2 regions of the Desulfitobacterium hafniense DCB-2 genome follow, and region 1 is predicted to be linked to the other one. Evidence: riboswitches for the same ligand, from Rfam matches in the RefSeq annotation. Region 1 holds a riboswitch; the other holds the start of a gene.
The links. A riboswitch is a leader RNA that binds a small molecule or an ion and turns the genes downstream of it on or off. The one in region 1 is predicted to bind S-adenosylmethionine.

Region 1 (12,271 bases):
CTCGGCAGTTAAAGAACGGACACGGGATATTGGAATTTTGCGCGCCATTGGCTTTCGGAAAAAGCATATTCTGCGTATGTTTCTTTATGAAGTCAGCCTGATCAGCGCCTTGGGAGGTTTAATGGGCTTTGCTCTGGGCATGGGGCTGGCGATGCAATTGGGTTCCACTGTGGTCCAGATGACCGTTCAGGTACCCTTTCAGCCGCTGCTTGCCCTTTATTCTCTGGCAGCCGCCCTGGTGATCAGCCTTATAGCCGGCATCTATCCAGCCTGGCAGGCCAGCAGGCTTGATCCTGTTGAAGCCTTGCGTTATTTCTAAGGAATTTTGCTTACTTCTATCTCGGAGGTATATATGACACTTAACCACATCGCTCTGCAAAATCTGCGTAGAAGACCGGGCAAAACCCTCTTTTTGATCCTGATTTTTGCCTTTATCGTTGCGGCCATTTCCGCCTTAACGATTCTGGCGTTGGAAATGAAAGCAAATTTGCAGAAAAGTTTAACCGAATACGGTGCCAATGTAGTGATTAGCCCGCGCTCCGAGCACTTGAATTTAAGCTATGGCGGATTATCTTTCTCAGGAGTGGAGTATGAGGTCAAGAAGCTGGATGCCGGTACTGGGGAGAAGGTCTCCCAAGAGGTGGGCCAGGAAGTGATCATTGCTCCCAAAGTTATTGGCTCAGCGGAAACCCCGGGCCAAACCTTTATGATTATCGGCGTTGACTTCGACCAAGAGCTTAAGATGAAGCCATGGTGGAAAATTGAGGGCATGGCTGCTCAAGACAACCAGGTGGTCATCGGTTCCCGGTTGGCTATGAGTTCTGACCTGAAGATAGGGGATACACTGGATTTAGGGAAGGGAAACTATCCGGTGGTAGGAATTATGGCGGAGACAGGGGGCTCTGAGGACCAAGGAGTGTTTACAACGATCCATACTGCCCGAACTCTTACAGGAATTACTTCCGAATGGTCCTTGATCGAACTTAACACGCCGGATGCTGCACAGACCGTAGCCCAATTAAGGCCTGTTCTGGAGTCGGCTAATGTCACGGAAGTGACTCAGCTCGTTCAAGGCTCCCAAGAGAATGTGGAGCGCTTCACCAGTTTTTCCCGGACTATCTCCTTAGCCATGGGCTTAATTGGAGCCATGGTGATTATCGTGACCTTGGCCGGAAATGTGAATGACCGGACTCGGGAACTGGGAGTGCTCCGTGCGATTGGCTTTCGTCAAAAGCATATATTATTCTTGCTTGGCCGAGAAGCGCTGATCATCAGCCTTGTCGGAAGTCTTCTTGGCTACAGTATAGGAATCGTTGCTCCTCTCGTTCTGGGGCCGTTATTAGGCTATGGCAAATTTTCCTTTGCCTTTCATGTCGGATTAGGAAGCGCTTTGGTTATCGGTTCTCTTTTGGTGGGAATATTGGCGATGATTTATCCTGCATGGAGAACATTGAAACTTGATTTACAGGAAATATTGATTGCACTTTAGCTTAGTGCAGTGTAGAAGGGGAAGCCCAAAAAGGCTTCCTCTTTTATTATTAATAAATAATTGCCCTAAACTTAAACTTATGTTAGAGGAATTTATAAATCTCAATAGAATTATTTAAGTATAGAAACTGCACTAAGGAATGTTTACTTTTAGAAATTATTTGTAGCGTAAGCAAAAGGGGGTAACAGCAATGCAAAAATTCCGCAATCTGAAAACAGCCTCAAAAATTAATAGTTTAGTCCTGCTCATGGCAGTATTTCTTGGGCTTGTAGGCTTCGTGGGGATATATTCCGCCAATAACTTAGCTGCTTCTTTGGAAGGTATGTATCAGGATAATTTGCTGCCAATCAAATGGCTCAATGCAGCCCGGGGGCAAAGCAGGGCAGTAGAGGCAATGACTCTTGAATTATTTATCACTCAGGATCAAGACAGACAGCAGGAGATTCTCCAGGATGTCCAAGAGCGGGCGGCGGAAGTAGACACCCTCCTTAGCGATTATGGCAAGACAACTATGGACACATACGAACAAGAACGATTACCAAAGCTGATGGATGAATTGCAGATATACCGGACAGAAAGAAGCAAAGCAGTGGATTTGGCATTAGCGGGAAAGCAGGATGAAGCCTATACATATTTTGCTGCTAATGCTGCTGACGACCTCGATGTTGTGAATGCCCTTTTAGAGGAACTTGCTGATTATAATGCCCAAATTGCCGATGATGAAGGGATAAAAAGTAAGTCGTTAGCTTCAATGGTAAGCAAACTTATGATAGGAATAACTTTCGCCGCTATAGTTTTGGCTTTGGGCATAGGTTGGTATATCGCCAGGATGATTGCTAATCCCCTGGCTCAGTTAGTAGGAACAGTTCGCGAAATCGCCCAAGGCAACTTAGCGGTAAGAAGAATGGATCTTATTTCTCAAGATGAAGTTGGTCAGCTGGCTGCTGAATTTAATACTATGACGGACAACTTGCGGGTTTTAGTCAAAAATATAGCTTACACTTCAGAACAAGTAGCGGCTTCTTCAGAGGAACTAACGGCCAGTGCCGAGCAGTCAGCCTCTGCCACGAACCAGATTGCCGCAACAATTACTGATGTAGCTGCAGGAGCAACCAGGCAAGAAGCTGCTATAGATGATACAGCATCCATCGTGGAGCAGATGTCGGCAGGTGTTCAGGAGATTGCGGCTAATGCTAATACTGTTTCGAGATCTGCTGAAATGACTGCAACTGCAGCTGGCCAAGGAGATAAGGCTGTGGAAGCAGCGGTGAGCCAGATGAAAAACATTGAAATCACGGTAGCAGGTACAGCTCAGGTAGTTAGGCAATTAGGTGAGCGATCGAAAGAAATCGGTCAGATAGTTGATGCGATTTCCGGAATTGCCGCCCAAACCAATCTGTTGGCACTGAATGCGGCGATAGAGGCTGCTCGTGCCGGCGAACAAGGCAGAGGATTTGCCGTAGTTGCTGAGGAAGTACGCAAGCTGGCTGAGCAATCCCAGGAAGCGGCTAAGGAAATTGCCGGCTTGATCGCAGAAATTCAGCAGGAAACCGGCAGTGCAGTCAATGCTATGCATGATGGCACCCGTGAAGTAAAGGTTGGATCTGAAGTTGTAAACTCTGCTGGACAGGCATTTAAAGAGATTGTAAATCTTATCGGTGAAGTTTCCACCCAAGTCAGGGAAATTTCAGCAGCAATTCAACAGATGGCTTCCGGAAGCCAGCAAATCGTGGATTCGATACGGGATATTGAGCATATCAGCAATGAGGCATCCAGCCAAACTCAGACTGTCTCGGCTGCTACCGAAGAGCAGTCCGCATCTATGGAACAGATTGCCGCATCCAGTCAAGCACTGGCCAAGATGGCGGATGAGCTCCAAAATTCAATCGGGAAGTTTAGGGTTTAATGTCAGAATTCCCATCGACAAGCACTGAATGACGAGAAAGCTCGTCATTCAGTGCTTGCACTTTATTCTGTACAAATTTAAGGATTAGAAGGAAGAATGTTCTAATTTGGCGAAGCTATATCTTAAAGAAACAGAGATTTGTCAGTTAGCGGAGGTAGCCGGGATGCAGGAATATGTAAAACCTAATATGATATTGCCAATCAGCTTACATGATGCCAGGTTGAGCAGTATTAGAGTAGAGAGTGACATGATAACCTTTGTCATGGAAGATGGGATACGAACTATTGATGGTAATCAGGTAGAACAAATCGGAAAGGCAATGGTTTCTTTTCCAAAAGCGGACTTTGATTTTTGCAGGATCTACTGTACCGGCAGAGATAATTATCAAAAAGAGTGGGATATTCGAGATTTCACAACGAAACTACAGGCTGGTGTGTTTATCATTGATATTATAGATGAAACATATGGTTACAATCAGGCAAAGTTCGTCTGTAATATGACGGTAAATCATGAATGGTTTGCATGTGATATTGAAATTTATCATTTTGGCCTGATTAAATATAATTGGGAAAGCACGTGAGCAATGGATTTGCCCGGCAATAATTCATTTTTAACTGATTGTTATGGCAGTCAGTCATGGAGGAACTATGAGGATAAGAATAATCAAACTTAGAAAAACTGTAATGAGAATTACAGCGGGCTTGGTGCTTGCTATGATACCTCTTCTTATACAGGGCTGTACGAAAACGGGGAATGCGGAAGGGCCGGTGCCGTCTCAGTTGCCGGCGGCCCAAAAATCAGTTGTGCAAACGGTAACGCCGACACCGTCGGAGGACGCTGCATCCATCGGTATCACGGCGGAAAATTATCCGCGCATCGACGGTTCGACCTCCACGCTTCCGCTTGTACAGAGGATATATAAAAGGATGTTTCTGCACGTGGATGGCGGTGGGGACGGATGGCCGGGCCTTCCGCAGAAAGCTTCCAAAACAATGAGGTCTTATGAGATGCTTATCGCAGGAGACGTCGATTTAATTCTCGTACCGGACCCTTCGCAAGAGATTAGGCAGATGGCTGAGAGTTCAGGAACGGAGCTTGAATATATCCCCGTCGGGGCGGAGGCTCTTGTGTTTGTTACACACAAGGATAATATCGTAAACAATATTACCGCCTCCCAGGTGCAACGGGAAGTCGCTATTTCCGAATTGGGTGCATTAAAGACGTTGTATGAGTCTCCATAATGAGCCGGAATTTGAATAGAGAAGCCTTGCCAATATCTTGAATGCTGATGTAAAGGTGATAGGTTGTTTAAGGGAGGGAAAAGAATGAACCAGCGTGAGATTGCCAGTATAGGGTGTAAGCTTATCGGGATTTTCTTTATCGTTCAAGGGACCAGTCTGCTTTCACTTAATGTACCTGTAACGGCAAATATGATAGTTGACTATACATTGATTAATTTAGTGTATTCGTTAATTACGATCCTATTTGGTATTTTGCTGTGGTGCTTTTCTGATAAATTAGCTAAAATTTTGGTTAAGGAAAAGAATCGAAATGAGACTGTCGGATTAGGGGCGAATGAGCTACAGAGAATAGGCTTTTCAGTATTGGGGCTTTATTTTATTGGGAACTCACTGCCGGAATTGGTGACTAAATCAGCCAGTTTGCATACTTCCGGCTATGGATTACCGGAACCCACCGGGTTGCGGATACTTTTTTTAGGAGGACCAATAACCGAATTGCTTATTGGAATAGGCATTTTTCTTGGTTCACAGGGGTTGGTTAATCTACTCAGCCTCATTAGAACGGCCGGACTAAAGAGAGAAAGGGATTCAGAATTAGAAGAATGATGGAATGGAAAAACAATAGGATATTGAAGCCGCATAGGGTAGGAATGCAGCAGTAACTTTTGCCAGGAGGGAATAAGAATGGAGTTTTATATTCGACCGATAGAAATTGGTGATGGGAAGGGGATAAATGAATTAAGGCGCATGCCTGGGGTTTTTGAAAATATTTTAGGTATCCCGTCCGAGCAGTTAAAGCGGAATGAGGATTTTATCGCCAATTTAGATGCCAACCAGCATCAATTTGTGGCGGTAGCCAGATCTCAGGATGGTCAGGAAGTGATCATCGGACATGCAGGCTTAACGGTATATCCTAATCAGCGCCTGCGGCATAGTGGGGGCATTGGCATAATGATTCATAAAGACTACCAGAATCAGGGTGTTGGCAGTGCCTTGTTAGGAAGGCTTGTAGATGTTGCGGACAACTGGCTAATGTTGGTTAGGATTGAGTTGACTGTATTCGCAGACAATGCCAGAGCTATACATTTGTATGAAAGGTTTGGCTTTGAAAAAGAAGGAGTAAAGCGCTTGGCGGCAATAAGAAATGGCAAATATGAAGATGAATATCTGATGGCCAGAATAAACAGATCAAATTATAATCCTCAGTCTTAATTTAGCCTAAGGAGGAAAGCGATGCCCGAGTGGTTTAATATATCTTTATGGATTTTTGGGCTGCTTGCGGGAATAGTATTATATACCCTTACCTATAGCAGGAGATATATTGGCTGGGTAAGGGAAAGACTCCCCATGCCCGATGAAAAGATAAAGCTGATGGAAAGAAGCGGAGGAATCATCCTCGCTACGCTTTCCGTACTCAGCTTGTTAAAATTACTTTTAATAGGATAACTTGTAGCTTATGTTTTAATGATGCTTAAACTAGGTTGAGAAAATTAAGTATAATCAAGCTGTGGAGGAGCTATTGAAATTTATTGGTTGTTGTCAAAAGAGGAAATGATTATGGCAATAAAAAGAAATCGATGGGCGTACCTTATCTTGGTTGGAGTAACAATAATGCTTGGCTTAAGCAGCCGGCAGTTTTCAGGGTATTTGCCCGGAGCAATCAATCTCTACTTGGGAGATGCCTTATGGGCACTTATGGTTTTCTTTATATTTTGCTTTATTTTCAGGTCGAAAGGAACCGGCTGGCTTGCTGCAGTAGCGTTGCTTTTCGCTTTTGGAATTGAAATCAGTCAGCTTTATCATGCTCCCTGGATTGATGCTATAAGGCAAACCCGGCTGGGAGGTTTGGTGCTGGGGTATGGCTTTTTGTGGAGGGATTTAGTGGCCTACACCATCGGAGCAGCAGTGGGAGCAGTCATAGACAGGCAGATAAACTCTTAGCTGCCTTGACATCTACGTAGCAACCTGCTATGATACATACCAAAAGTATGTAATAAAAAACGGGGTATCACAATGGCACGCAATAAGTATCCTGAAGTAACGATAAACCGCATTCTCGATACAGCTATGAAATTGTTCATGTCCAAAGGATATGAGCATACGACGATCCAGGATATCATCGATGGATTGGGAGATTTGAGCAAGGGCGCTATTTATCATCACTTCAATTCAAAAGAAGAAATCATGGATGCGGTGAATAAAAGATTAGCTGAGCAGGGGATAGCCGATATAAAAACAATTGCTCACGAGCGCAGTCTATCCGGGTTGGATAAACTTTGCAAGATGCTTGTGTTTTCTATCCAATCGGCCCAACACGAGGCTCTCGATCAGACCGTACCGCCGTTTCTTAGAAATCCTCAGTTATTGGCTCTTCATATGCGTGATACTATGGGCTCCGCAGCCGACCTGCTTACAGGTGTTATTGAGGAAGGTATTAGAGACGGTTCTATTCATACAGCTCAACCCCGTCAGCTTGCCCAGATGATTCTCTTGTTTTTTAACGTTTGGTTTAACCCGTGGATGTATTCCTGGACTCCCAATGAGTTAAAGGATATCATTTCCTTTGCAAGAAATGTATTTGAAGAAATAGGGGTCCCTATAGTTACAGAAGAGGTTCTTCAATCCATTGGCGAACTCCATTCGCTTTCCCAAAAATAGAAGTAGCTATTCTTTACAAATGGCTTGTAGAGAATAGCTAATATTTTGAAAACATACATACCAAACGTCGGTATATTTTAAAAAGAGGAGATGTGAGGATGAGTATTGATTCAAGCAATGGAAAACAGCCATGGAAGAGAAACTTTTTTACGATAACTATCGGTCAAACAATTTCTATAGTTGGAAGTTCAGCGGTACAGTTTACGTTAATTTGGTGGATTGCCAGCAATACCTCTTCACCACTTATGTTGGCTATGGCAGGGTTGTTTGCTTTTTTGCCGCAATTATTGCTTGGACCTTTTGCTGGGGTCTGGGTAGATCGCTTAAAACGAAAAACTGTAATTATCTGTGCCGATCTTTTTATAGGGATGGTAGCCGCTGTTTATGCACTGATCCTTATCGTTGTGAATCCGCCCTTTTGGTCGGCGTGTGCTGTCCTCGGAATTCGAGCCATTGGCAGTGTTTTTCATACTCCGGCGATTCAATCGGTGATACCGTTGCTGGTTCCGGAAAAAGAGCTTGTTCGGGTGAATGGGTGGAGTCAATTTGCTCAGACGGGTGCTTTGATGCTGGGGCCGGTTTTGGGGGCGGCATTGTATGCAATTTTTCCACTCCCTATCGTACTATTATCGGATTTAGTAGGAGCATTGCTGGCAAGCATCGCTGTGGCAGCGGTCAAAATCCCTGAGTTAAAAAAAGAAAAACAGCTTGCCCCAAATTTTCGAAAAGAAATGCACGAGGGAGTGGCTGTTTTTCAGAGAGATAAAAAACTGTGTATCGTTACCTTAGCAGCTGCACTTTCTATGGTTTTTTATATGCCGCTTTCTTCGTTCTTTGCCCTGATGGCCAGTGACTATTTTAAAGCAAGCGCTTGGCATGCCAGTATAGTCCAATTTGGCTATTCGGGGGGAATGATGTTGTGTGCTTTGCTGATCGGAGCCTATGGCCGGATCAAAAAGAAGTTGTTCGTGGTGCATATTGGACTTCTGGGACTAGGGCTTACTGCTTTTTTCTGTGGTTTACTTCCTCAGAATGAGAGCGCTTTCTGGCTCTTTGCAGCATTATGCACGTTTATGGGAGCAAGCGGAAACCTCTATAATATCCCCTACATAGCCTATATGCAGGAGAAAATCCCTCGTGAGGTACAAGGGCGTGCTTTTTCTATCATGAGCAGCTTCATGTCGGCAACGATGCCGCTGGGACTTTTAATCGCGGGACCAGTGGCTGAAATTTACGGGGTGAAATTCTGGTTTTATCTAACGGGCATAGCGTTTTTTATCATTACAAGCATTAGCTTTCTTTTGGTTGTCTCCCAGCCCTAATACCGTTTTATGAGTAAGATATTCTTAGAAATAAAATAAAGGTTTGGAAATGTGCTCAATAAAATGTTACACTTATTAGATAATCGATCAGGAGATATTGAGGAGAAGTGCGGATATGAGTTTATGGAAAAGGCTTGTGTATTTATTTTTAGGCACTTTTTTATTATCCGTGGGAATTGTGATGACCATGAAAGCCAATTTAGGCTATGCTCCTTGGGATGTGTTCCATCGGGGGACTGCCGATACTGTGGGCATGACGATTGGCAATGTTTCTATAGTGGCCAGTTTGGTGATCTCTATCATCGTTGTGTTGCTTGGAGAGAAGCTGGGTTTTGGCACTATCTTTAATATATTTGCCATTGGAATTTATATCGACTTATTATTGCCTTTAAAACTAATCCCTGAGATGCAGAGTTTTATTCCAGGGATGGTTATGCTCATTCTTGGCTTATTCCTTTGCGCCTTTAGTTCCTATCTCTACATTGCCTCTGGTTTTGGAGCAGGCCCAAGGGATAGTCTGATGGTGGCTTTAGAGAGAAAGACTAAATTATCTATAGGGCTTTGCCGTGGGATTATTGAAGTAACGGTGTGCTTGATAGGCTGGATTTTTGGCGGACCCGTAGGAATTGGTACAGTTATTTCCGCATTTGGAATAGGGATCTGCGTACAGATGGTCTTTGCTTGGGTGAAATTTGATGCGACCTCGGTTAAACATGAGACCATTGATGAAACGGTAAAGAATCTGAAGGGGTTTTATAAGAAATCCGTTGGCGAAGATGCCTAAAGCATCTATTTTAAAGCTTGTTCTAAATCGCCAATGAGATCCTCGGCGGCTTCAATACCCAGTGATAACCGGAGAAGACAATCGTCCACCCCAAGCCTTGTCCTTACTTCGTGAGGGATATCGGCATGGGTTTGGGTAGCGGGATAAGTGATTAGAGATTCTACACCACCAAGGCTTTCCGCATAGGAGATAATTTTGAGGGATTTTAATATCTCGGGGATTAAGCTGGGACTTTTTACCCGGAAAGATAGCATAGCACCGAAGCCCCGGGCTTGTTCAAGCTGAGTTGCATAGCCGGGATGATGCTTAAGTCCGGGATAACAGACCGCGGTGACAAGGGGATGCGTCTCCAGCCATTGTGCAATCTGGAGGGCATTTTCTTCTTGTGCTCTCATGCGCAGGGCCAAGGTTTTCAATCCCCGGATAATTAGCCAGGAATCTTGGGGGCCCAATGTAGCGCCGAGAGAGTTCTGCAAACGTCCAAAGCGAGCTGCAAGCTCTTCTCCTTGAACCACGACGAGGCCCGCCACGACATCATTATGGCCGCCAAGATATTTGGTGCCACTATGAATAACAATGTCTGCTCCCAAGTTCAGTGGTTTTTGCAAATAGGGTGTAAGAAAAGTATTGTCCACTATATTTAAGAGACCGTGCTTCTGGCACAAGGAAGCGATCCCCTTTAGGTCGGCAATCTTCATTAGAGGGTTGGTAGGTGTTTCGGTGAAGATGGCTTTTGTGTGGGGGCGGATCTCTTTTGCGATGGTGTCGAGATCACTGGAATCAACAAAAGTGACTTGGAGGCCAAAGCGGCTGAAGACCTCCTCAAGGATACGGTAGGTTCCTCCATAGAGATCTTCGGTGACGAGAAGATGCTCGCCCTGAGAGAATAAGGAGAGGATGGTAGTGATGGCACCCATGCCTGAGGAAAAAGCAAACCCTTTGGTACCCTCTTCCAGGCTTGCCATAGCATCTTCTAAAGCTTGGCGGGTGGGATTGCCGGTTCGTGAGTAATCAAAGCCTGTGCTTTGGCCGAAGCCGGGGTGAGCAAAGGTAGATGAATGGTAAACAGGAAAGCTGATCGCCCCGTAAGGATCCCGGCGATTGCCGATCTGAGCCAGTTCGGTTAAAATATTCATTTTCATTCCTCCTCGTATGAACACATTGGCAAAGGTTATTCATGTTGTTGAGCCTCAAAGAAGATTCGAACTAACAAAAACGACCTCCAAAGAGGTCGTGAACTGTTTCCACGTCCTCTTATCTTCGAACCTGATGGTTCTCTGGATTTAGCACCTCACATATGTAGGTTGCCGGGCTTCATGGGGCCAGTCCCTCCGCCTCTCTTGATAAGAGCTTTGACATAAGTCCATATTTAATTCGCTTTAAGCCTGCTAAGATGTTTATAATATTATATTATTCCTATGGGCTTTGCAAGTGAATTTTTTATGTCCTAAATATACTTCATTCTGAAAAGAGGAAAATTCTATGCTTTTTGAGAATACCTTAGTTAAGCGGAGCTAAGCAGGAATCCAGCCTTGAACTGTTTACACTGGGAACAAGATTGGTGAGTAACTGATTTATTTAACTCGCGGAGGGGAGCTATGACAATAGAGGGAATCCTTGTATATTCGATATTACTTTTCATTATTATATTTCTTGCCGTAAGGCTGGCTATACAGCCATTGATCAAAAACGCCAATAACGTTGCGGTTAATGAGGAAGGCGAGTTAAGCTTGGTTAAGTTGCAAGCTATCGGTGTGCTGGATAATCATGAGTTAGAAGAAGTCATACAGTTTTACAATCAAAAGAAGGTTTCAAGTAAAAAGATGAAAGAATTAGAACGCTATACGAAAGTGCTTTCGGAATTAGTCAGGCAAGGAATCTTGACTCAAGAGGAATATTCTCGAAAAATGGAGAAACTGAGAAACTACTATTTTAGCGATAATTCTAAAGCATAATCGATTGAAGCGTGAAAGTTAATTAAGCTTGAGTAATCTGGAGGTAAATCATGCAGGCAAAGCTGAATCACTTAAAGCAAATTATCAAAGAAATGGAAGCGGTTGTGGTGGCTTTTTCGGGTGGGGTGGACAGCACCTTTCTCTTAAAAGTAGCTCATGAAACCTTGGGGGATCACTGTCTTGCTGTCATCGGTGCTTCGGAAACTATGCCTTCAGCCGATTATAACAATGCTTTGCAGCAGGCCAAAGAGTTTGGGGCAAAGTTTTTGGTCATCGAAACTGAAGAAATGGGCAAAGAGGAGTTTGTAAAGAACCCCCAGAATCGTTGTTTTCATTGTAAAAATGAGCTGTTTACAAAGCTGTTAGGCATTGCCCAAGAGAAGAAGATCAATTGGGTTCTTGACGGGAGCAATGCCGACGATCTTAAGGATTACCGCCCCGGCATGCAGGCAGCCAGAGCTTTGGGGATCAGGAGTCCGCTGCAGGAAGCGGGCTTAAGCAAAGAAGAGATTCGTCAATTGTCCAAGAAGATGGGACTTTCAACTTGGGATAAGCCCTCCAGCCCTTGTCTATCTTCTCGCTTTCCCTACGGAGAGGAGATCACGATCGAAAAGCTTCGGCGCGTAGAGCAAGCGGAAGCTTTACTTAAAGAACTGGGATTTACAAATTTAAGAGTGCGTTATCATCAGGATATGGCCCGATTGGAAATTCCTAAAAAGGATTTTTTAAAACTTATGGAATTGGACCACGATACTATTGTCAAGCCCCTCAAGGAATTAGGGTTTACCTATGTTACTCTGGATTTAGAGGGTTTTCGAAGCGGCAGTCTAAACGAAGGAATACAAATTCTGTAGCACTGCTTCAGAGTTCTATAGTGAAGGGATTACATTATTCTGTAATATATCAATCTGCTCTA
Region 2 (12,271 bases), 1.9 Mb from region 1:
ACTGCGGACGAGAACGCCGTTGGCATCTTCATAGCGGTCCACGTCAACATAGCGATCGGTGAACAGTTTTAAACCCGCTTGGGAAATATTATTCAGGCAATTGATTTTGAACATTGTAAAACACTCCTCTTTATTTTTCTTTACTGTTTTAGTTTTCTTTACTGTTTTTTCTTTTACTCTGTATTATTGTTATCTATTGAATGCAGCTCCTGCAACGGCAGGGATTGCCATCTTATCCTTTCTTGTTCTCTGCTTCAAACTTTCTCATGAATTCCACTAAATCCTTGACCCCCTGGATGGGCATGGCATTGTAAATGCTGGCCCTCATCCCGCCTACTGTGCGGTATCCTTTAAGGTTCTCAAAGCCTGCGGTCTTGGCTTCTTTGATGAACTTGGCATCCAGTTCTTCAGAGCCTGTCACAAAGGGAACATTCATTAAGGAGCGGTCTTTTTTCGCTACGGTTCCTTTAAACATGGCACTGGCGTCCAGATAATCATAAAGGATGGCGGCTTTTTCCTCGTTGATCTTTTGCATAGCTTCCAGTCCGCCCAGCTTTTTGAGCCATTTGAACACTTTACCACAGATGTATATTCCATAAACCGGCGGTGTATTATAGGCGGAATTGTTATCCAGATGGACTTTATACTTGAGCATAGTGGGAGTTCCCGGCAAAACGTCCTCTGTAATCAAATCTTCCCGGATAATGACAATCACGACCCCGGCGGGCCCTACATTCTTCTGAGCTCCGGCAAAAATAATTCCGTATTGGCTGACATCGATGGGTTCGGATAGGAAATCGGAAGACATATCGGCGATTAAAGGTTTATCTCCCACCTCGGGAAGCTCATTAAACTTGGTGCCGAAGATGGTATTATTGTGGCAGATGTAGACATAGTCTGCCTCCTCGGAGAATTTCAAATCCTTAAGATCCGGAATATAGGAGTAGTTCTGGTCTTCTGATGAGGCGACGACATTGATTTTGCCGTAGAGTTTTCCTTCGGAAATAGCTTTCTTGGCCCATTGCCCGGTGTTCAGGTGATCCGCTACCCGGTTCTTCATCAGGTTCATGGGAACCATGGCAAATTGTTGGGAGGCCCCGCCCTGGAGGAAGAGGATCTTGTAGTTATCAGGAACCTTCAGCAGGTCTCTTAAGTCCTGAGCAGCCTCGTTCATCATGCCTTCAATGGTCTTGGAGCGGTGGCTCATTTCCATGACGGACATGCCTGTTCCCTGGTAATCCAGCATTTCCTCGGCGGCTTCTCTCAGGACTTCCTCAGGCAATACAGCCGGCCCTGCTGAAAAATTGTACACTCTTTTCATCTTGAAATATCCTCCTTATTTATCATGTTTTATGAACGTTTACAGATATTGGTTTGTCCAGAATAGACAAAACCCACCCCAGTCATTGGGGCGGGTATTCCGCGGTGCCACCCAAGTTTCAGCCTTTACGGTTAATGGGCAGTGAATCCTGCCCTATCCTCCTTAGTATCCTTAAGGAGAACTAGGGCAGTGCCGCGCAGAAAATAAATAAAACCTCTCATCCCAATCAGGGACGAGAGGTTATTCCCGCGTTGCCACCCATGTTGCCGTAATCGGCCAACTTATGTCCGCGATATCGGGCGGAACCCGTCACAATTCATCATTGGCCACTCCAGGATGGAATCCGCTTCGCTTCTATGACTGACTTGCACCAACCGTCAGCTCTCTATACATATTCGGCGCCGGACGTCCTTTCATCGTGTTGGATTATAGATTGACGTTGTTATGATTCTAATCTATTACACAGCTTTTTGTCAAGGGTTATCAGCAAAATAATTATTTTCCCGCTTCGGCACCTGCTTCGATATTGCCCTCCAAGCCGATGGCAACGGCGACGGTGCGCATTCCTTTAATGGTCTCTTCGATGATCTCGTTCAGATCCTTGCCCAAGCGGTTGGCTCCAGCTTCGATCACTTCCCGGTTGACATTCTCCGCAAAGCTCTTTTGCTTCCATTTCTTTTTGACAGATTTAGCGGTCAGGTCGTGAAGGCTCTTGCTGGGACGGAGCAAAGCCGTGGCTGAGACCAGACCTGTCAATTCGTCAATGGTAAACAGGACCTTTTCCACGTTCTCCCGGGGCTCCACATCATGGACCAGACCGTAGCCATGGCTTTCAATGGCCCGGATGAATTCTTCCGGCAATCCTTGGGGGGTAAGGATCTCCCGGGTTTTGCGGCAGTGTTGGTCAGGGTACATCTCGAAATCAATATCATGCAATAAGCCGATATTCCCCCAAAGATCGGGGTCTTCCTGATAAAGGGAAGCAAAATGGCGCATCACCGCTTCCACTGTCAGGGAGTGACGCAGTAAGGTCTCACTTTTTACATACTCATTGAGAAGCTGCCAAGCAGCCTCTCGATCCCGTGTATAATCCGGCATCCGACATCCTTCTTTCTATGGTGGTATTTGTATTTTATCTATTGCCCAGTTCTTCAAGGTTATAGGGAGTTTCCTGATAGACATAGTAATTCAGCCAATTGGCAAAAAGTAAATTAGAATGCCCTCTCCACCTGACGACAGGCGTCTGCCTGGGATCATCCCCAGGGTAGTAGTTCTGCGGAACGTTGATGGGGAGTTCGTAGGATATATCCCGATCATATTCCGCTTTCAGGGTGTAGGGATCGTATTCGGAATGACCTGTGACAAAAATCTGCCGGCCACCCTTGGTCCCGACGAGATAGACTCCGGACTCCTCAGATTCGGAAAGAATCTCCAGCTCCGGCACCTTGACGATATCTTCTTTTCTGACTTCTGTATGCCGGGAGTGAGGAACATAAAAGATATCATCAAAACCTCTGAGCAAACGGATATCTCTGCGGTTTAAGGTATGAGGGAAGACGCCGAACATTTTGGCCGGCAAGGGATATTTGGGAACACCAAAAAAGTGATAAAGCCCGGCTTGTGCTCCCCAGCAAATGAACAGGGTGGAAAAAACATTGGCTTTACTCCAGTCCATAATCTTCTGCAGCTCCGGCCAAAAGTCAACCTCTTCAAAGGGCATCTGCTCGATAGGGGCACCGGTAATGATCATGCCGTCAAATTTCTGATCTTTGATGCTGTCAAAGGTCTGATAATACTTAATGAGGTATTCTTCCGGGGTATTCTTGGAGCGATGGGTTTCCGGGTAAAGAAGGGTAATATCCACTTGCAAGGGGGAATTCCCTAAGAGTCTGAGAATCTGTGTTTCGGTTATGATCTTATTAGGCATGAGATTGAGAATGACAATACTGAGAGGGCGAATGTCCTGATGTTCGGCACGCTTCTCTTCCATAATAAAAACATCCTCTTTGGTGAGTATTTCTGCTGCAGGCAGGCCATCGGGTACATTGATCGGCATAGTATTCTCCCTTCGCTACACTTAGAAATTTCGACCTTCGTTCTTCATGACTTGCTTTTTAAAATAAAGAAAACCTCTTTCCAAGAAAGAGGGTATCGCTAAAAATTCCTCTCTCATCTATCAATGCTTCCATCGCAGGAATTAGCACCGTTGTATTCATCCGAATACCGGTTGCTGGGTTTCATCGGGCCAGTCCCTCCACCACTCTTGATAAGAAATGGGCTGTATTTAGTTGATGACGATGAAAATCGTCATTGGCACTATATTATTACATCTTGGCACTAATGTCAATCTGCTCTATAACAAAATTATTGTAGAGGGATTGTACGAGTTGCGTAGCTTTTCAGCATTTTTCTGAGACTTTTGCGGCTCCTTTACAGGTCTTTTTCATAACAGAAGACGGCTCTCCCCGGCTAAAAGCAGGATGAGAACCGTCTTACTTCTTATTATCTTTAGATATATATTTAGCTATCTAAACTCCGAGCTTAAAGCTTCCCGCCTTCGACAATTAGCTCCTCAGGTTTTACATCGTCCCCGTACACGGGCAGGAGGGTTTTTTCATAAGCTTTCTTTATGAAATCTTCTTTAGCGAGCTCTGCCAGCTCCTGATTGATCCAGTTTAAGAGTTCGGTGTCGCCCTTCTTTACTGCCGGTGCAATGGTATCCGTGCTGCCTAAAGTAGGTACACCTACGGTGAAGCCCGGATTGGATTTGGCCCAGGCGAGGACTTCCGTATTGTCATGAGCTAAGGCGGCTCCCCGGCCATCTTTTAAGGCTTCAAAGGCTTCCGTGTTTTGATCATATTTAAGAAGTTCCAGATCCGGGTGGTTTTTGGTCAGATAATCCTGAGCCGTGGTTCCTTTATTGACAATAACCTTCTGCCCTTGAAGCTGGTCGATAGAGGTGATCAAAGCTCCGTTAGGTGAGACGATCCCCAGGGCAACTTTCATATAGGGGTTGGCAAAATCCACTTTTTGCTTTCTTTCTTCTGTCACTGTGAAATTAGCCATAATAATGTCGACCTTGTTGGATTCCAGATAAGGTACTCTGTTGGCAGCCTCCACCAATACGAACTCTACCTTGGATTCGTCCCCTAAAAGGTCTTTGGCGAAGCGTCTGGCGATTTCCACATCAAAGCCTTGATTCTGGCCATTGGCGTCTACATAACCAAAGGGCGGCTTATCACTGAACACCCCAATCCGCAGGGTTCCCCGCTGCTTGATTTCTTCCAGGGAGCCTGCTGAGGAGGCACCGTTTGCCTTATTGGCGTTGTTGGCATTATTGGCTTGGTCGCCGCCTGTCTGGCCGCACCCCACAAGTCCGCCCAGGAGCAACGCTCCGGCCAGAACGAGGGCCAGGGATCTGATCATCTTTTTCATCTTTTCTCTCAACCTTTCTTCTCTTCTTTTTGGGATATTTTTATAGCTTTCCTTTGGCTCTGGTTGCCCGGCACTGTGAAAACCTATGGAACGCTGCGGAAGGCTGCGGTATTGCTGCACCTACCTGGTGCACCGGCACTAATATTGAAATATATTAAGAAATTGCTTCGCCCGCTCGGTGCGTGGGTTATTGAAGAACTCCTGGGGGCCGGCAATTTCACAAACAGTACCTGAATCCATGAAAACGACCCGGTCGGCGACGGCTTGGGCAAAGCCCATCTCATGAGTGACAATGATCATGGTCATTCCCTGTTTGGCCAGGCCCAGCATCACGTCAAGAACTTCCCGGACCATTTCCGGATCAAGGGATGCTGTCACCTCATCAAAAAGCATGATCTCCGGATTCATGCATAAGGCTCTGACGATAGCGATTCTCTGCTTCTGGCCTCCGGATAGCTCCCTTGGCCAAGCGTCCATTCTATCGAATAACCCCACTCTTTCCAAAAGGGCCTTGGCTTGCTCCATGACTTGGCTGCGCTCCCTGTTCTGTACCTTTGTAGGCCCCAGGAGAATATTCTCAATCACCGTCATATGGGGAAAAAGATCATAGTTTTGAAAAACCATACCGATCTGCTGACGAATCTGCTCCCAATCGACTTTTCCTCTGATCAGGCTTTGACCTGACAGCAGGATATCTCCTTTTTGAATGGGTTCAAGACCGTTAAGGCAGCGGAGCAGAGTGCTTTTACCGCATCCGGAGGGCCCTAAAACCACAATGACCTCACCTCTGGGGACCTGGAGATCAATCCCCTTAAGAACGGGTTTGCCCCCATACTCTTTATACAAATCCTTGATTGCCAATAAAATTTCTCTTTGCTCACTACTCATTGAACCACCACTTATTGAATTATTGCTCATTGAATCACTCCTAACTGCTCCACTTGGCTTCCAGTCTCTTGGCCAGACGGGACAATGGATAACACATGATGAAGTACAGAATAAAAATAAGCCCATAAATCCAGAAGGAGGCCGTGGGAACGGTAAAGCGGGCGTTCTCGATCATCTGCTGACCGACTTTGAGGATTTCCACCACCCCAATGAGTACCGCAAGGGAGGTGGTCTTGACCATCCGTGTGGCCAGGTTAATCGTGGCAGGCAGCATCCGTCTTACAGCCTGAGGGATTAAAACATACCGGTAAAGCTGCCCAAAGCTTAAACCCAGCGCTTTACCGGAGTCGCTCTGATGCCGGGGCAAGGATTCCAGGGCGCCCCTGACGATGTCACCCATTTCTGCCGTCCCCCAGAGAATAAAGACAATGATGACGATGAGCTCACCTTCCAGATGAATAGCAAAGACTGAGGTTATGCCGAAATAGCCGATGAATAACCAGACAAGGACGGGAATAATTCGGAAGGCTTCCAGATAAAGGCGGCAGAGCACCTTGATCAGCTTGGATTTCATGGTCATGAGCAGACCAAAGGCAATTCCTGTGCAGGCAGAGATTAAGATAGCGATCAAGGCAATCCTTACTGTAACCAGCAACCCCTCCAGCAGACGCACTATATTCTGTGAGGTAAAAAGCATCTCAAGGGCCGAATTCAGCATAGCGCACCTTCCTCTCCAACCAAGTCAAGAATAAAGACAAAGGCAACAGGATGATTAAGTAAGAAACAACCAACATTAAGAGGGATTCAACGGTCTGATAATACATCCCGATCAGATCTTTGGTAACATTCATAAGATCGAGAATAGCGATGGCCCCAAGAACGGAGGTTTCTTTGAGCAGGAAGATACAGTTGGCGCCAAGGGCCGGGATGCTGAAGGAAAACGCCTGAGGGAATACCACATAGCGAATCAACTGCCACCGTGAAAGCCCTAAGCTCAGGCCGGATTCAATCTGGGATTTGCTCACCGCTTCCATTCCGCCGCGCAAGGCCTCAGCCATATAGCTCCCTCCTAAAAAGGAAAGGCCAAGAATTGCACAAGCCGTCTCACTTAATGTCACCCCCAGCTTGGGCAGTCCAAAATAGAGAAAGTAGACCTGGATCAGCAAAGGGGTGTTCCGGGAGAGCTCTATATACCCTCCCATGATCGTTTTTAAAAGAGGTATACGGTAATACATAATGACACTGCAGATCAGGCCAAGAAGCAGGGAGAACAGTGTCCCCCAAAAAGCCAGCTTTAAGGTAAGCCAGGCCGCTTTTTCATATAAAGGAATGTTTTGAAGAATGAATTCCCAATTTAAATTCATGCCGGCCTCTCTTTCAGTCCATTCTGCAGAGCCTCTGCAGCTCAACTATCTGCTTAAATATTTGCTTAACTATCTGTTCAAACACCTTTATATAATTCCTATATATTTAGTATGATATATCGGAATTATATATTCCGACTCTCACTCTGTCAATCTTTTATTTTTGCCAAGAGAAAAAGGAACCGACAGCTTTTGAACCGGAATAGGTTCGCGAGGTGTCAGTTCCTTTTTCTTTTTTAGTTTGGCCGCACACTATCTGAGGGTCAACAAACTATTAATATACGGGAATCAGAAAATTTCCAGGCCCACCGGGCAATGATCGGAGCCCATGATCTGATCGTAGATCATGGCGTCTTTGAGCTCATTCTTCAGGCTTTCCGAGACACAAAAGTAGTCGATACGCCACCCTGCATTATTGGCCCGGGCGTTGAACATGTAGGACCACCAGGTGTAGGCTTCTTTTTTATCCGGGTTGAAATGGCGGAAGGTATCGATAAAGCCGTTCTTAAGCAGTTCACTGAATTTTGCCCGTTCTTCATCAGTGAAGCCGGCATTTTTGCGATTGGTTTTAGGGTTTTTGAGATCGATCTCCGTATGGGCGACATTGAGATCGCCGCACAGGATCACCGGTTTGGATTTTTCCAGGTTTTTAAGATAACCGAGGAATTCCGCTTCCCAGATCATGCGATAATCCAAGCGGGCCAAGTCCCTTTGCGAGTTGGGGGTGTAGACCGTGACCAGGTAAAAGGTATCAAATTCAAGGGTAATGACCCGCCCTTCCTGATCATGCTCTTCCTGGCCGATCCCATAGGACACACTCAGGGGTTCTTTCTTGGCAAAGACTGCGGTTCCGGAATAACCTTTCTTCTGAGCAAAATTCCAATAGGCGTGATACCCCTCCAACTGGAAAGGGATCTGCTCTTCCTGAAGCTTGGTCTCCTGCAGGCAAAAGATATCCGCTTGCTCCTGCTGGAAAAAGTCCATAAAGCCCTTATTCAGACAAGCCCGCAGGCCATTGACATTCCATGATATTAATTTCATCCCGTTCTCTCCTCTAATGACGTTTTTGTGCCATTAATCTCTTGGACACCATCTCATTTTGTTATTGTCCATTTGTAATCAGTCTAGCTTTGCAACCATAAAAAATCAAGCTTTCAGCTTCACAAGGCTGAAAGCCTGATTCCAGGGTATTCAGTAATTTAAGTCTTATCTGCCGCATTCCTGAGCCAGCCAGGCTTTTTCTTCAGCATCCAGATAAGGCTCCAGGGTGGTGTAGACCATTTGGTTGTAGTCATCCAGCCATGTTTGCTCTTCTTCTGTGAGGAGGCTTTGATCCACACCCCCTAAGTCGATGGGGCAATAGGTCACAGCTTCAAAGCCCATAAATTGGCCGAATTCAGTCTCCTCGGCTTTTCTCACCACCATCATATTCTCGGTGCGAATGCCGTGTTTCCCTTCTTTATAGATACCGGGCTCATTGGTCAGGATCATCCCTGCTTCCAGTTTCACCGTATTAGGGGTCTGGCTCAGCCGCTGGGGGCCTTCATGAACATTCAAAAACATACCCACTCCATGACCTGTACCGCATTTGTAATCCATGCCGTATTTCCAGATGGGCTGTCTGGCCAGGACATCTAAGTTGGAGCCTGTAGCACCGTAAAGAAATTTAACGGTGGCTAAGGCGATATGTCCCTTCAGCACCAGGGTAAAATCTCTTTTTTCTTCTTCAGTCAGGGGGCCTAAAACGATAGTACGGGTGATGTCGGTGGTGCCGCCGAAGTATTGACCGCCTGAATCCACCAAAAGAAATCCTTCGGCCGCCAAGGTGTAAGCGCTTTCCGGAGTGGCCTTATAGTGCATCATGGCGGCATGGTCTTTATAGCCGGCAATGGTATCGAAACTCAGGCCCACACATTCCTTGTTTGCTCTTCGCAGGGTTTCCAGGGTATCTTCAGCCGAGAGCTCAGTTATTTCTTCCTTGCCCAGGGTGGTTTTGAGCCATTTGATAAAACGGACCATCGCCACTCCGTCATGAATATTGCTGGTTTTCAGGTTATCCAGCTCTATCTCATTTTTGACAGCCTTCAGCATTGCTGTGGGGTTAGCTCCCTCAATCTTTTTCGTTTGGGGATGGATGGCATGGTCAAGGAACGCGTTGACGCTCTCAGGATCGATAAGGACGGCATCATCCCAGCCAAGGCCCTGCAGGAGCCCGGCGACAGCGGCATAGCCTTTGATTTGGATTCCATCTCTCTCCAGCTCGGCTTTTACCGGAGCCGGAACCTTGCCCGGATCGATACATAAGGTGCAGGCATCCTCGGTAACCAGGACATGGGCGATGGTCACCGGGTTGTTGGGGACATCGGCTCCCCGGATATTTAAGAGCCAGGCGATATCATCCAGGGCGGTCAGAACATGAACATTGGCTCCCTTGCCCTTCATCTGCTGACGAAGCTCATTGAGCTTCTCGACCCGGGAACGCCCCGCATAGCTTACGTCATGAACAAAGATATCCCGGGCCGGGATGGGAGGACGATCTTGCCATAGCTGCCCCACCAGATCCTGGTCGAATTCTATGGTGATTTTGCCTGCCCATTCTTTTTCCATGTCTCTAAGCTGTTTGGCTGAAAAAACATGTCCGTCCAAACCGAGGACGCTTCCCTCCGGCAAATGCTCTTTTAACCATTCTGTATAGCTGGGCACTTGAGGGTCGGCTGCCTTGAACAAACGAATTCCTGAATCCCGGAGCTGTCGCTCCGCTTGAATGTAATAGCGGCCATCTGTCCATAGACCGGCATCCTTCAGAGTAATGACTACTGTTCCGGCGGAACCGGTAAAGCCGGAAATCCACTGCCGGCTTTTAAAGTGGTCGGCGACATATTCGCTGAGATGGGAGTCGGAGCTGGGAATAATATAGGCAGCCAGGCCATGATCTGTCATCAGTTTTCTGAGCTTGGCGACCCGCTCTTGAATGTCCATGTTCTTACCTCACTTGCGCTGTAATTTTGGAAAGTTCACTATTAAATTATTCATGAGACTAAATATTGATGAGGCGTTTGGCCTCGGCCATGGCGGTGACGATATCATACATATTGGCCACCTGGCCTACCGCCAGTTGCTCGGTAATACCATAATAGTTGATGCAGGTACCACAGGTTTGAATGATGGTTCCTTGAGCCGCCATGGCTTTTAAATCTTCTATGCTGTTAGAGTCCTTACTGGTCAGATAGGCTCCGGAATTAAAGAAGAGAAGGCGGGCAGGCGGCGGGGTCAGCTCTCTGAGGGAATAGATAAACCCTTTAAGGAGAATTCGTCCCAGTTCTTCGCTGCCTTCTCCCATGGTGTTCCGCCCGATGGCGACCACCAGGCCTGAATCTGCCGGCGTTCCGGAGGTTTCAACAGCACAGCCTTCTCCAGCGACAATGGTGACTTCAATGACGCCGTTGTCTTTTTCCTGATACTCACTCTGATAGCCCATACCTTCGGCCATCTTTTGCAGATTTTGCCGCGATATATCGTTATCCACCAGTACCGCCACGACTCCCCCTGCTTCGCCCAATCCCTCCAGGGCTTTCTTGGCACGAATCACAGGGATGGGGCACACTTGTCCCAGAGCATCGATGGTTATCATTAAATCGTCCTCCTTATCTAAATCCGCAGGCTAAGCCGGCGGTGTTCTAATACTGTCAGACTGCCATGCTGCTTCATGTTGGTTTAGGTTATCACTGATGAAGCAAATTTATGTTCATCATGCTGCCCGCTCGGGAAGCAGACGGGGCAGCATGAAAAACGGGACCTGTCCCCTTGATTCACCCTAGAAGAATGGGGAAGTCCTGGCGGGGGAGGACTTCTCCGATCAGTGCTGCTTGGGGCTCTGTCTCCTGTATGGCACGCAAAGCCTCCTGGGCACAGTCTCCGGGGACACTGAGCAGCAGGCCGCCCGAGGTCTGGGGATCGAGCATCAGCTCCTGTAACGGAAAGGGGGTATCCCCGAATTCCACCGCGCCCTCCATAAAGTTGCGATTGCGCTGGCCGGCGGCGGTCAGGAGATAGCCTTGGGCATAAGTATAAGCCTGAGCAATATAAGGCAGCGCCGAGGGGTAGAGCACAATGGTCGTGGACCCGCCGGCCATCTCCCGGGTATGGGCAAGGAGTCCAAAGCCGGTGATATCCGTGCAGGCATGAATGGGAAAGTCCCGGGCTTTTTCAGCCGCGTATTTATTGAGGCGCTGCATGGAGGCCAGGGCTGCTTCTACAGCCGCCGCTTCTGCCATTTCTCCCCGCAGGGCAGCCATGACAATGCCAACCCCCAGGGGTTTGGTAAGGATCAGCCGATCCCCGGGCTGGGGGGTATTGTTCTTCCAGATCTGCCGGGGATTAAGCCGCCCGGTGACCGCCAGGCCATATTTGGGCTCCCGGTCATAGATGGAGTGCCCTCCGCAGAGAACAGCTCCCGCTTCCTGGAGCTTCTCCGCTCCTCCTGCCAAGATCTCCCCCAAGTCCTGGATGTCCTCCCGCTCAGGATAGCAGACAAGGTTCAAAGCAAAAAGAGGGCTCCCACCCATGGCATAGACATCACTTAAGGCATTAGCCGCGGCAATGCGTCCAAAGGTGCGCGGATCTTCCACCATGGGGGTAAAGAAATCCACGGTAGAAACGATGGCTGTATCTTCATTTATCTGATAAACTGCCGCATCATCTGAAGCATCAAAGCCTACCAGAAGCTGAGGATCCTGAAAAACGGGCAGACCGGAAAGAACCTTCGATAATTCGCCGGGTCCGATTTTGGCTCCGCATCCTCCTGTGGTACAGCTTGAAAGAAAAGATTTCATCTGCTGAATATCTCCTTTCTGTGCCTGGTACTCTGAACACCTAATTCCTCATCGTTTTAAGTATGACAGAATACTGGGCAAGAATTCTTCTTCTATCATAACGCTTTCATTTGATTTATGCCAGATTAAGCCCCATATAAAAATAGAGAAGCTCAGGAGCGGCTTCATCTTTTGCAAACTATTAAACTGTAACACCTAACCGGCTCTGACAAACCGACTCTAACCAAAATGGCTCTAACCAAATCAGCTTCAATCACATATTCACTGGGGGCGCTTAAGGAACAGGCAGCGTCGTCTTCAAACGCAGGATGATCGTGGCCCCCTGTCCAGGGCGGTTAGCGATAGATAGTCCATAGTCTTCTCCATAATAGAGCCGGATCCTCTCTGCCACATTTTTCAGGCCTACACCACCGAGCCGGAGGGGATCCTTT

Region 2: another riboswitch for S-adenosylmethionine. It lies ahead of metA (homoserine O-acetyltransferase MetA); the one in region 1 lies ahead of DHAF_RS06925 (trans-sulfuration enzyme family protein).

What each region holds. Positions count from the first base shown of each region.
Region 1 covers NC_011830.1:1,478,970-1,491,240, forward strand. The annotation lists gene DHAF_RS06865 (ABC transporter permease) at 1-319, shown strand, start outside; gene DHAF_RS06870 (ABC transporter permease) at 353-1,489, shown strand; gene DHAF_RS06875 (methyl-accepting chemotaxis protein) at 1,680-3,395, shown strand; gene DHAF_RS06880 (hypothetical protein) at 3,559-3,975, shown strand; gene DHAF_RS06885 (type 2 periplasmic-binding domain-containing protein) at 4,043-4,636, shown strand; gene DHAF_RS06890 (hypothetical protein) at 4,721-5,242, shown strand; gene DHAF_RS06895 (GNAT family N-acetyltransferase) at 5,321-5,848, shown strand; gene DHAF_RS06900 (hypothetical protein) at 5,870-6,082, shown strand; gene DHAF_RS06905 (ribosomal maturation YjgA family protein) at 6,194-6,577, shown strand; gene DHAF_RS06910 (TetR/AcrR family transcriptional regulator) at 6,650-7,294, shown strand; gene DHAF_RS06915 (MFS transporter) at 7,393-8,616, shown strand; gene DHAF_RS06920 (YczE/YyaS/YitT family protein) at 8,732-9,400, shown strand; gene DHAF_RS06925 (trans-sulfuration enzyme family protein) at 9,406-10,542, opposite strand; SAM riboswitch class I at 10,652-10,750, opposite strand; gene DHAF_RS06930 (hypothetical protein) at 10,999-11,355, shown strand; gene larE (ATP-dependent sacrificial sulfur transferase LarE) at 11,406-12,209, shown strand.
Region 2 covers NC_011830.1:4,874,830-4,887,100, forward strand. The annotation lists gene DHAF_RS22855 (phosphoglycerate dehydrogenase) at 1-114, opposite strand, end outside; gene serC (3-phosphoserine/phosphohydroxythreonine transaminase) at 233-1,321, opposite strand; gene DHAF_RS22865 (HDIG domain-containing metalloprotein) at 1,817-2,419, opposite strand; gene metA (homoserine O-acetyltransferase MetA) at 2,454-3,377, opposite strand; SAM riboswitch class I at 3,488-3,594, opposite strand; gene DHAF_RS22875 (cysteine ABC transporter substrate-binding protein) at 3,863-4,756, opposite strand; gene DHAF_RS22880 (amino acid ABC transporter ATP-binding protein) at 4,895-5,644, opposite strand; gene DHAF_RS22885 (amino acid ABC transporter permease) at 5,685-6,362, opposite strand; gene DHAF_RS22890 (amino acid ABC transporter permease) at 6,343-7,008, opposite strand; gene DHAF_RS22895 (exodeoxyribonuclease III) at 7,297-8,049, opposite strand; gene DHAF_RS22900 (aminopeptidase P family protein) at 8,215-9,987, opposite strand; gene yedF (sulfurtransferase-like selenium metabolism protein YedF) at 10,046-10,639, opposite strand; gene selD (selenide, water dikinase SelD) at 10,818-11,840, opposite strand; gene DHAF_RS22915 (cache domain-containing sensor histidine kinase) at 12,115-12,271, opposite strand, start outside.